2 regions of the Bacteroides parvus genome follow, and region 1 is predicted to be linked to the other one. Evidence: riboswitches for the same ligand, from Rfam matches in the RefSeq annotation. Region 1 holds a riboswitch; the other holds the start of a gene.
The links. Region 1 has a riboswitch for cobalamin ahead of JXR92_RS15810 (TonB-dependent receptor plug domain-containing protein). Riboswitches for the same ligand answer to the same signal wherever they lie in the genome.

Region 1 (6,014 bases):
TCTTTCAAGCCTATTTCAACATCTACTATGGCATAATTGTAGGCATTATATGGTACAGAGGTGGTTTTATAGCCGATGATATTGTTTCTATCCTCGGTTTTCTTGATTCCTATAAGCTTGCTCCATATTGACATATCTCAATATAATAAATAGTTTTACAACTTGGATTTGTTATGTGTCTGTATCGTTTTTTTATTATTTTATCTTTTCTTTATCACACTATTCACTACCCGTATAGAGGAAACCAGTTTATTGGTGGAAGTAAATACGTCCACATTCCATATATGGGATGAGCGTCCTTTGTGCAGGATAGTGCCTACTGCCCTTACGGTATCTCCTTCGTGTGCAGAAGAAATATGATTTCCGCTGACTTGCATTCCCACGACAATCTCATCAGGTTCGCAGATAATCATGGAGCCGAGCCCGGCAACGGTTTCTGCCAAGGCAAGGGTGGCACCGCCATGCAGAATGCCGAAGGGTTGGCGGGTACGGTAGTCGACCGGCATGGTTGCTTCTACGCGCTCATCCGAAGCGTATGTGTATTGAATGCCCAAGTTTCCCATCAATGCGTGTCGTGCCCGTTCGTTCAGTAAATCAAGAGGCACCTCTGCTGCACGCACTTCTGCCAATATTAGTTTTTCTACGGCCAGGGCCACTCCATCTTCTTCATTCGATGCGGTCACATAGTCTGCACAGACCTTTACAGAATCTTGTGAATGTCCCATAGCTACCCCCATGCCGGCCAATTGGAGCATGGTCACATCGCATACGCCATCTCCAACGGCAATGACTTCTTCCCGTGTTACTCCCAAATGCTCTAATAGGGCGCCTAACGTATTCGCTTTATTGACTCCGCAGGGCACCACCTCTAAAAAGTAAGGCTCGGAACGGAAAGCATCCAGAGTACCTGCCAGGCGTTTTTCCCAATGTTGTTCCAGCCCTATCAGAGCTTTTTCCTTGTCACTCACCAGCATGCACTTGCAAGGCGCGAAGTCTATGGCAGTAGAGAATTCATCTTCCCTGATTATCTTCAAATTGTTTAGCAGGGCTTCATTCTTTATATATTCATTGTCCGGACTATCCGTAATGAGGGTATCATCGTGGTAGGTGAAGATGGCAAAGCCGTTCTTGCGGGCTTTCTTTTCCAGATAAGGCAGCATTTCCGGATTGATGCGTCGTTCAAACAATATTTCTCCGTTCTGTGCTTTTATTATCTGGCAACCGTTATAGGAGAGAACAACCCCTCCATAATTGCCGAGTTCGAGGGTTTTGGCCAGTGGCATCAGTCCATAAGTCGGCCTACCGGATGCCAAAACTATGCGCACTCCCATCTGCTGGACCTTTAGCAGAGCGGCTAATGTCCTTTTACTGATTTCTCTTTCATCATTGAGTAGCGTCCCATCTACATCAAGAACCAATAACTTATATTTCATGGCAACTCAATTTTTGGGTTATTATGTTACAAAGTTAGAAAAATGACTGTTAAAACGGTAATATTCGTTTTATTGTTTACTGAAACTTCTTTTATTTATCCTATCTTTGTCCACGTTTTGTTCCGCGTTCTCTATCCGGAGAAGCGGATGAAAAGGGAATCGGGTGAAAGTCCCGAACAGTCCCGCTGCTGTGAGTTCCATGCTCGGTGTATCATACTTGTGCCACTGTTCTTCGGAAAGAACGGGAAGGCGATGTACCGGGAACGAGTCAGAAGACCTGCAAAACAAAGTCGAAAAATTGTCCATTCGAGGAAAGTGGGCAGTGCGCAAATGGTTTAAGATAATCTTCATTTATTCTATGTCAGGAAGGACTAAGGTACTACTGGTCTGTGCTGTTTCAGTGGGTGCAAGTATATTCCGGCTCTCTGCCCAGGAGGTGGGAGGAGATACGATTACAGGGAAAGTGCATCAGATAGAGAAAGTGACAGTGACAGCACGCAGGTCGCCCAATAAAGTGACTTCTGCCGTACCCATACAGACGATGTCACGGCAGGATATCAGCCAGCTGGGAATACAGAATATGGCAGATGCTGTGCGCCGTTTTGCCGGAGCCAATGTAAAGGACTATGGAGGCATTGGAGGACTGAAAACGGTTTCCATACGCAATATGGGAGCAGCCCATACAGCTGTCAGTTATGACGGGGTGGCGGTGAGCAATTGTCAGGCAGGGCAGATAGATATCGGGCGTTTTTCGCTGGACAATGTTTCCATGCTTTCGCTCGCCATCGGGCAGTCGGAGGACTTGTTGCAGTCCGCCCGCTTGTATGCGTCGGCCGGTGTGCTGGGCATAGAGACGGAAAAACCTCATTTTGATGACGGGCGCAATGCCGCTTTTCAGGCACGGGTGCGCGGAGGGTCGTTCGGCATGGTCAGCCCCTCGTTGCGCTGGTGGCAGAAACTGGGCAGCCGTACACGCGTGGCGGTAGATGCCGCTTATATGAGGGCGGACGGTAATTACCCTTTCACGCTGGTCAATGGAAAATACGTGACGGAAGAGAAACGTAATAACACCGGCATCTATTCCTGGCAGGGCGAAGCTACCCTTTATCATACTTTCAAGGATGACAGTGAACTGGATGTGAAGGGTTACTACTTCTATTCCCGTCGGGGACTTCCAGGGGCGGTTACGCTCTATAATCCCCTTTCCGATGAAACGCTTTGGGATGAGAATACTTTTGTGCAGGCACGTTATAGGAAGCATTTTTCGCCCCGATGGAGTCTGCAGGCACAAGCAAAGTATAATCATGGCTGGAACAAATATAAGGATGAGGGTAAGGAATATACCAACGGATATTATCGGGAAAATCACCGGCAAGACGAATATTATATTTCCGCGACCGTTCTCTACCGTCCTTTGGAAGCTTTGACCCTTTCGTTGGCGCAGGACGGGGTGATAAACAAGTTGCGCAACAGTTTGCCGGAATGTCCTTTCCCCACAAGATATACTTCCATCAGTGCCTTCAATGCACGCTACCGGCAAGGATGGCTCACGGCCACGACCTCGCTGGTGCATACCGCCACTTCGGAGCATGCCGAGAAAGGTACGGTCCCCGATGACTTCCATCGTTTTGCCCCCTCTTTATCAGTCAGTATGCAGCCTTGGCAGGACGAGTCGCTGTATTTCCGGTTGATGTATAAGAGTACGTTCCGTCTGCCCACTTTCAACGACCTCTATTATTACCGGCTGGGCAACCGCAATCTGCGACCCGAGAAGGCAGACGAATATAATGTCGGTATCACATGGAGCAAATCCGGATTGTCTGTGTTCGATTATATCTCCGTTACGCTTGACGGTTACTATAATAATGTGACGGATAAGATTGTGGCTTTTCCCACCACCTATGCGTGGAAGATGGCGAACTACGGCAAGGTGCATGCCGCAGGTGTGGATGCCACTTTGGCGGCAACCGTTCCATTGACGGAGAAAATAAGACTGATTATGTCGGGCGGATATACATGGCAAAAGGCCATTGACCTGACCGATTCCGACGCGAAGAACTATAAGGACCAATTGCCTTATACTCCTCTTCATAGCGGAAACGCGTCCGCCATTGTAGAAACGCCGTGGGTGAATGTGGGCTACTCGGCGGTAGGAGTGGGAAAGCGTTACTATTTGTCGCAGAACATTCCGGAAAATGAGATTGAGGGCTATCTGGAGCATACGATGAGCCTCTCTCATGAGTTTGTTTTGGGCGGTTGCCGGCTTCTGTTGCAGGCCGAGATTATAAATCTGACCGATGAGCAGTATGACGTGATAAAATATTATCCTATGCCGGGCCGTTCGTGGCGGTTGACGGGTACTTTCAAGTTTTGAATAATCTATTTATGAACAATAAAAACTAATTATAAACAATAACAACTGTAATTATGAAAGTAAGAAGTTTATTATTCGGTATGCTCTGCATGCTTGCTTTGGGTGCCTCTTTGGCATCTTGTAGTGACGACGATGACGATTCTCTGGATGACGGCGGGTCGAAGGTGACACTGCCGCAGACGCGTGTCTATATTCTGAACGAAGGCTCTCAAGGAGCCAACAATGCAGGACTTGCTTTTTATGCACCCAATAAGGATGCGGATTTTATCAATGATATCTACAAGACCCAAAACAATGCCAAGTTGGGTGACCTTGGTCAGAGCATGATTGAGTATGAAGATGAAATATATATAGCTGTAAGCGGTTCCAATTATCTGACCAAGCTGAATGCTGCAGGTGTGGAGTTGAAACGTGTTTCGTTTGTAGATGATAATGACCTCAGTGCTGGTATTCGCTATATAGACGCTGAGGATGGATATATCTATGCTTCCTTCTACGGAGGGGCTGTGGCTAAAATCAATGCGAAAACGTTGGAGGTAGTGGATAAATTGACCGGACTTGGTGACAATCTGGAAGGTGTGGCAATCTGCGAGGATATGCTGTATGTGGCGAATAGCTGTACTGCTGATTGGAGCACTCGGCACACTGACGTAAAGGTGATAGATTTGCGCACTTTCAAGCTGAAAGAGCAGTTGACGGTAGGTTTGAACCCCAATGCTTTGATTGAAGAGGATGATAAAGTCTTTTTGATTTCATGGGGCAATTATGGCGATGTTGGCTATTCATTGCAGATGATAGATCCTGCTGCCAACAATAAGGTGACGGAATTAGGCAGTGCCACCCGTATGTGTGCTGCTGATGATATCTTATATCTGGTGAATTCAATGACGGACTGGAATACTGAACCATATACAACAGTCAACACTTTCTTTACTTATAACATCAAGACCGGGCAGATGAATAATGCTTCTTTTCTCAAAGACGCCCCTGCCGAACTTGCTTCAAGCACGTTGTACATGTTGGAAGTAAACGAAAATAACGGTGATATTTATATCGGTACTTCCGAGTTCACAACGAACGGTACCATCTACCGTTTCAAGAAAGACGGTACATTTATCGAGAAGTTCGATGCAGGAGGCATCAATCCTAATTCCGCTATCTTCTTTAATTAATATCAATGAAAAGAGGCTGCTTTTTTATCAGTATATTCGCAGTCTTGCTTCTTTTCTCCTGTGGGGGAAGGGGCAAGACTGCCTCTATTTTGGTCAACGGTGACACCATTCCCTTACGTTATGCGGAGAATCTTACCTTAGTGTCCTATCCCGGCTATACCCTTGCCACCTTGCGCAATCCTTGGGATACGTTGCACACGCTACATACCTATATACTGGTCCCGAAAGACCGCGAACTCCCGGCACATCTTCCGGCAGGTACTGTGGTACGTACCCCGCTCTCCAAATCAGTTATCTACTCTTCCGTCCACTGCGGACTGATGGATAATCTGGGTGTGTTTGGTAGTATCGGCGGCGTCTGCGACTTGAAGTACATCAAGCTACCCGCCGTGCACAAAGCCTGCCGCCGGGGCGCCATCGTCGATTGTGGCGACGGCATGAATCCCGACATGGAGCGCATCATTGACCTGCACCCCGATGCCATCCTGCTCTCTCCGTTTGAGAACAGCGGCGGTTATGGCCGTATCGAGAAACTGAATATTCCCATCATCGAATGTGCCGACTACATGGAAACCTCCGCTTTGGGACGTGCCGAGTGGATGCGTTTCTACGGACTGCTCTTCGGGGCTGCGCCACAAGCTGACAGCCTTTTTGCCGAAGTAGACAGTTGTTACCAACGACTCAAGATGCGTGCGCAACTTTCATCCACCTCGTTCTCCGTTGTCAGTGAGTTGAAAAGCGGCTCGGCATGGTACGTGCCGGGAGGGCGCAGCACCATAGGAAGGCTTTTTCAGGATGCTTGCGGGCGTTACGCCTTTGCCGACGATACCCACAGCGGTTCTGTTCCTCTGGCTTTCGAGACCGTTTTCGACAAGGCGGGCGATGCCGACGTCTGGCTGGTGAAGTACAACCGCGACCGCGACATGAGCTATGCTGATTTGGAGGCGGATTATATCGGCTACACCGGTTTTAAGGCTTTCAAGACCCGGAATGTCTATGGTTGTAATACGGCGAAAGTTCCTTTCTACGAGGAGA
Region 2 (6,014 bases), 1.4 Mb from region 1:
TCGACAGTTCCCAGAACGGCAGCCATGAACTGGACAACCACATCAAGCGCCCCGAAGTGCAGAAGGCACTGAAAGCCGGCAAAGGCTACGACCTGCGGCGCATCTCCGAAACCACCGGCAGAACCTATTTCTATTCTGCCACCGTCTACAAAGACTGCATCATCCGCTCAGCTCTCCCCTACAACGTCAACCTGATGAACAATCTGGCTGCCGACCCACATTACATCTGGTTCACGGTCATTGTATCACTGCTGCTGATATTCATCTTTTATAAATTCACCTCCAAACTTGGCAGTGCCATCAACCACCTGCGTGAGTTTGCCAAAAGAGCCGACAAGAACGAACCCATAGACATGGACATACAAACCGCCTTCCCGCACAATGAACTTGGAGAGATTTCGCAGCACATCATACAAATATATAAGCGCCTGCGCGAAACCAAAGAGGCGCTTTACATTGAGCGCGAAAAACTCATCACCCATTTGCAGACCTCCCGCGAAGGACTGGGCGTATTCAACAGAGACAAAAAGGAGATACTGGTAAACAATCTGTTCACCCAATACGGCAATCTGATTTCAGACTCCAACCTGCAGACTACCGAAGAAATATTCTCCATCTGCGAATTCCAGAAGATAACAGATTTCATCAACAAGGCACAGAAACGCCCTTCCTATAACGAAGAACGAAGAATGTCCGTTCACATCAACAAGAACGGACGCATCTTCATCGTGGAGTGCATCATCTTCCAAGACCTCAGCTTTGAGATTTCCATCAACGACATCACCCAGGAAGAGGAGCAGATACAGCTAAAACGGCAATTGACCCAAAACATCGCCCATGAGCTGAAAACCCCCGTAAGCAGCATACAAGGCTATCTGGAAACCATCGTGAACAACGAGAACATCGCGCCCGAAAAGATGCAAATCTTCATGGAACGCTGCTACGCGCAAAGCAACCGCCTGAGCCGCCTGCTGCGCGACATATCCGTACTGACCCGCATGGACGAAGCCGCCAACATGATCGATATGGAAAAGGTGGACATCAGCATGCTGGTTTCAAACATCGTCAACGAAGTGTCCCTGGAACTGGAACAGAAGCAAATCACCGTTGTCAATTCCCTAAAATCGAAGATACAGTTGCGGGGCAACTACTCTCTACTCTACTCCATCTTCCGCAATCTCATGGACAACGCCATCGCTTATGCCGGCACCAACATACACATCAACATCAGTTGTTTCCGCGAAGACGAGAATTACTACTATTTCAGTTTTGCCGATACCGGCATCGGCGTTTCTCCCGAACATCTGAACCGTTTGTTCGAACGCTTCTACCGTGTAGACAAAGGACGCTCGCGCAAGTTGGGCGGCACCGGCTTGGGGCTCGCCATAGTGAAGAATGCAGTCCTTATTCACGGAGGCACCATCTCTGCCAAAAACAACCAAGGCGGAGGGCTGGAGTTTGTATTCACACTGGCAAAAGAGAGATAACAGCCCGTTTTACCACACCAAACAAAATGCTTTGCATACCTCTGGAGAAGGTTCTTGTGGCAAGTGTGGCTTGTATTGGTATCTTTTCACCTTACCGACATGACGGATTGCTTAAATCGCCTTAAGTCACTATCAATCAGAGAGTAATTTTGCCAACCTATTGCCATGCTTTTGGCAAACTTTTGCCATGCCTATGGCAAAGTTTTGCCAACGCGGTGACAAAGTCTTGCCAAGAGGATGGCAAAACCTTGCCAATTTGTCGGCAAAAAGAAAGAGAGCGGGGAAGAAAATTTATCACTCATAGAATTGTTTTCTCAAAAAGAATCCGTATCTTTGTCATGCATTGGTTCGCTCCCCCTCTTCTGGGAAAGCGATTAAAAGGGAATCAGGTGTAAATCCTGGACAGTCCCGCTGCTGTAAGTTTCGTGCAACGTTGCAGACAATTACTCTATGCCACTGGAATATTCTTCCGGGAAGGCGCCTGCAACAGAAACAAGTCAGAAGACCTGCCATGCATACTTTATCATTGCTTTCGAGGAAAAAGCGTTGAGTCTAATGAGCCGGACAAACCGTCCATCATTTCATTCATCAAACCTAATTCAGAGAAAGTAAAGAAGGTAATAAACTCTGCCAAGTTTATTTGATGATGTCCGGCCGAAGTGATTTCGTCCGGACATTTACATTACAAAAAGTCATATTTAAATTGATTATTACATAGATTTTACCTAAATTCGGCACATTAAACCGAAATAATCGGTTTATCCGTTAACCTATTGTCAAATTATTAAAGATACAGAGTCTATGGAATTACCATTTGCCGAAGCATGGAAAATAAAAATGGTGGAACCTATCCGTAAAAGTACCCGCCAGGAACGCGAACAATGGCTGAAAGAAGCCCACTACAACGTATTCCAACTCAAATCGGAACAAGTTTATATCGACCTCATCACCGACTCGGGCACCGGCGCCATGAGCGACCGCCAATGGGCAGGCATGATGCTGGGCGACGAAAGCTATGCCGGAGCCACCTCATTCTTCAGACTGAAGGAAGTCATCACCCGCCTCACCGGATTTGGATACATTATCCCCACCCACCAGGGACGCGCTGCCGAAAATGTACTCTTCTCCTACCTGGTGCACGAGGGCGACATTGTGCCGGGAAACTCCCATTTCGACACCACCAAAGGACATATCGAGGGACGCCGGGCACTGGCTCTGGACTGCACCATAGACGAAGCCAAACAGACACAGCTGGAAATTCCCTTCAAAGGCAATGTAGACCCTAAAAAACTGGAAAAAGCATTACAGGAACATAGCGAACGGATACCGTTCGTCATCGTCACCATAACCAACAACACCGCAGGCGGCCAGCCGGTTTCCATGCAGAACCTGCGCGAAGTCCGCGCCATTGCCGACAAGTACGGCAAGCCCGTTCTCTTTGACTCGGCACGCTTTGCGGAAAATGCCTACTTCATCAAAATGAGAGAAGAAGGTTACCGCAACAAGAGCATAAAGGAAATTACCCGCGAGATGTTTGACCTTGCCGACGGCATGACGATGAGTGCCAAAAAAGACGGTATTGTCAACATGGGCGGATTCATAGCCACCCGCCGGAAAGACTGGTATGAAGGTGCCAAAGGCTTCTGCGTGCAATTCGAAGGCTACCTCACTTACGGCGGCATGAACGGACGTGACATGAACGCCCTTGCCATCGGCCTGGATGAAAATACTGAATTTGACAATCTGGAAACCCGCATTCACCAGGTGGGCTATCTAGCCATGAAACTGGATGAGTACGGGATACCTTACCAACGTCCCGCAGGCGGCCATGCCATATTTGTGGATGCCCCCAAAGTGCTGACACACGTGCCCAAAGAAGAGTTTCCGGCACAGACACTGACCGCCGAACTCTATCTAGAAGCAGGCATACGCGGTTGTGAAATCGGCTATCTGCTGGCAGACCGCGACCCGGTGACCCGCGAAAACCGCTTCAACGGCTTGGATTTGCTCCGGCTTGCCATCCCTCGCCGCGTGTACACCGACAACCACATGGATGTGGTAGCAGCCGCTTTAAAAAATGTATATGACAAGCGGGAAAGTATTACCCGCGGAGTTCGCATCACTTGGGAAGCTCCGTTGATGAGACATTTTACGGTACAACTGGAAAGGCTGTAAGAAATTTACAGACTCAATGTCAAGACAAAATCCGGAAACAAATAATAATGAATAGTGAACCGGCGTTTCTCCACCGTACGATACTCTTCGGCGGAGAATACGCCGCTTTCATTTACAGCAAAAGGCAGAATGCGCATGTGCCCACGAAAATCAACCTCGGAAGCATTCAGGCATTTAAACATGGTCTCCTTGGCCGACCAGTGCAGCAACAGTGACCAAGTGTCGGTTCCGCGAAACACGGATGGCTGTTCATCTTCGCGCATGAATTTATGCGCCACCTTCCTTACCCGTTCACCATACTGCTCAATGTCAATGCCCACTTCCCGACCCGGCAATCCCAAAACAACAGCCACATAACCTTTCGTATGCGAAATACTGAGAGAGGCGGAAGCATCTGCCAAATAAGGTTTCCCACTGGGATGATAGGCAATCTCTTTCTCTTCTCCCGACAGCGTGTAAAGCAATACACGGACAGCCAGCCACTCCAGACGGCGGTGTGCTGCGGTGAAACGCCGCATACCTTCCCGGTATACTTCCTGATGAGGAAGCATGGCCAGCAATTCCTCCGGAGATTCCTCCGTTTTCCAAATTCCCCATCGGCAGGGAAGAGCGGTATGTTGTAAGAAGAGGGGCATGAGGCAAGGATTAAGGATTAGGGATTAGAGGAGTTGAGGCATTTACTGTAAACTTCACTTTCAGGATACGGCGGTTGTCCATCTCCAGCACCTCAAACTCATAACGGCCGTAGGTCACCTTTTCATGGAGAGCAGGAAATTCCCCCTTCAGCTCCAGCAGAAGTCCGGCAAGCGTATCGGCATCCCCTGCCACCTCATCGAACGTTTCCTCGTCTATCTTCGTTATTTTATAGAAATCGGTCAGCTGGGTCTTGGCTTCAAATACCCAAGTGTGGTCATTCAGTACGGCATATGTACGTTCTTCATCATCGTATTCGTCATGAATTTCGCCCACAATCTCCTCAATAATGTCCTCCATGGTGACAATGCCCGACGTACCGCCGAACTCATCGACCACAATGGCTATATGAATCTTGTTTGCCTGAAAATCGCGCAGCAAATCATCAATCATCTTGGTTTCGGGCACAAAATAGGCGGGCCGGATAAGCGACTGCCAGCGGAAATTATCCCCTTTGTTCAGATGGGGAAGCAAATCCTTGATATAAAGCACCCCCTTGATATTGTCACGGTTATCCGCATAGATGGGAATACGGGAGTAGACATTCTCTACAATGCACTTCACCACATCCTTGAAAGGGGTACGAATATCCAGATCCACCACATCGAGGCGGGAAGTCATAACCTCCTTGGCTGTCTCTCCACCAAAGCGGATGATACCTTCCAGAATATTGTTCTCCTCCGAAAGTTCCGCCTTATCGGTCAATTCTAGTGCATGTGAAAGTTCATCGACCGATATATTATGGTTCTTGCGGACCACATGCTTGTTCAGGAAAGAAGTGGAACGTACCAGCATAGATGCCATCGGATAGAATACGGAACGGCAAAACGTGATGCCGGGAGCAGCAAAACGGCAGAAAACCAGCGTTTTCTGAGCCGAATATATCTTAGGCATGATTTCACCGAAAAGCAACAGCAAAAACGTAAGGACTACTGTCAGAATGAGGAACTCTGCAATGGGAGAATGAAATTGGAACACATTCATAAAAAAGAAGTTACAGAGCATGATTATGGTTACATTCACGAAGTTGTTTGTAATCAGAATCGTCGCCAACAAACGTTCACTGTTATCCAGCAAATTACTGATTTTCTCATCCGAAGGATGCTTTCTCTCCGCTATTACATTTAAGTCTGACGGAGAAAGAGAAAAAAAGGCTATTTCGGAAGCTGATGCAAAGCCGGAAACGAGCAAAAGCAAACCTGCCAACACAATGGCTACAATGGCCGAAATAGAAGGAGTCTGTACGGATATACCGTTAAAAACATCTGCCAACTGGCATAAATAAGCGTCTGGGTCCAAAGATTTTGGTTTTAGTTAAACAATCAGAACGGTAGATCGTCCGTCGGGTTATCTTGTGCAGGGGCAGCCTGCGGTTGTACCGGTTGTTGCGGCTGGGCTGTCGCTCCGGCTTGCGGCGCAAACGGCGCATTGCCCGATGCCGATGCACTTTTAGGTGTCAACATTTCCATTGTATCTGCAAAAACTTCAGTCACATAGCGCTTAGCTCCTGTCTGGTCATCATACGAGCGAGTGCGAATTTTACCTTCAATGTAAAGTTTATCTCCTTTATGCACATATTTTTCGGCAGTTTCTGCCAGTCCACGCCAAAGCACAATATTATGCCACTCAGTGCGGTCGGGAACCTGGGTTCCATTCTGC

Region 2: another riboswitch for cobalamin. It lies ahead of JXR92_RS09705 (tryptophanase); the one in region 1 lies ahead of JXR92_RS15810 (TonB-dependent receptor plug domain-containing protein).

The regions. Positions count from the first base shown of each region.
Region 1 is NZ_CP084680.1:3,837,731-3,843,744, reverse strand. It holds gene JXR92_RS15820 (RecQ family ATP-dependent DNA helicase) at 1-134, opposite strand, end outside; gene JXR92_RS15815 (Cof-type HAD-IIB family hydrolase) at 201-1,433, opposite strand; cobalamin riboswitch at 1,534-1,732, shown strand; gene JXR92_RS15810 (TonB-dependent receptor plug domain-containing protein) at 1,792-3,807, shown strand; gene JXR92_RS15805 (YncE family protein) at 3,861-4,979, shown strand; gene JXR92_RS15800 (ABC transporter substrate-binding protein) at 4,985-6,014, shown strand, end outside.
Region 2 is NZ_CP084680.1:2,422,016-2,428,029, reverse strand. It holds gene JXR92_RS09710 (sensor histidine kinase) at 1-1,487, shown strand, start outside; cobalamin riboswitch at 1,814-2,015, shown strand; gene JXR92_RS09705 (tryptophanase) at 2,289-3,662, shown strand; gene JXR92_RS09700 (4'-phosphopantetheinyl transferase family protein) at 3,668-4,297, opposite strand; gene gldE (gliding motility-associated protein GldE) at 4,308-5,654, opposite strand; gene JXR92_RS09690 (single-stranded DNA-binding protein) at 5,678-6,014, opposite strand, start outside.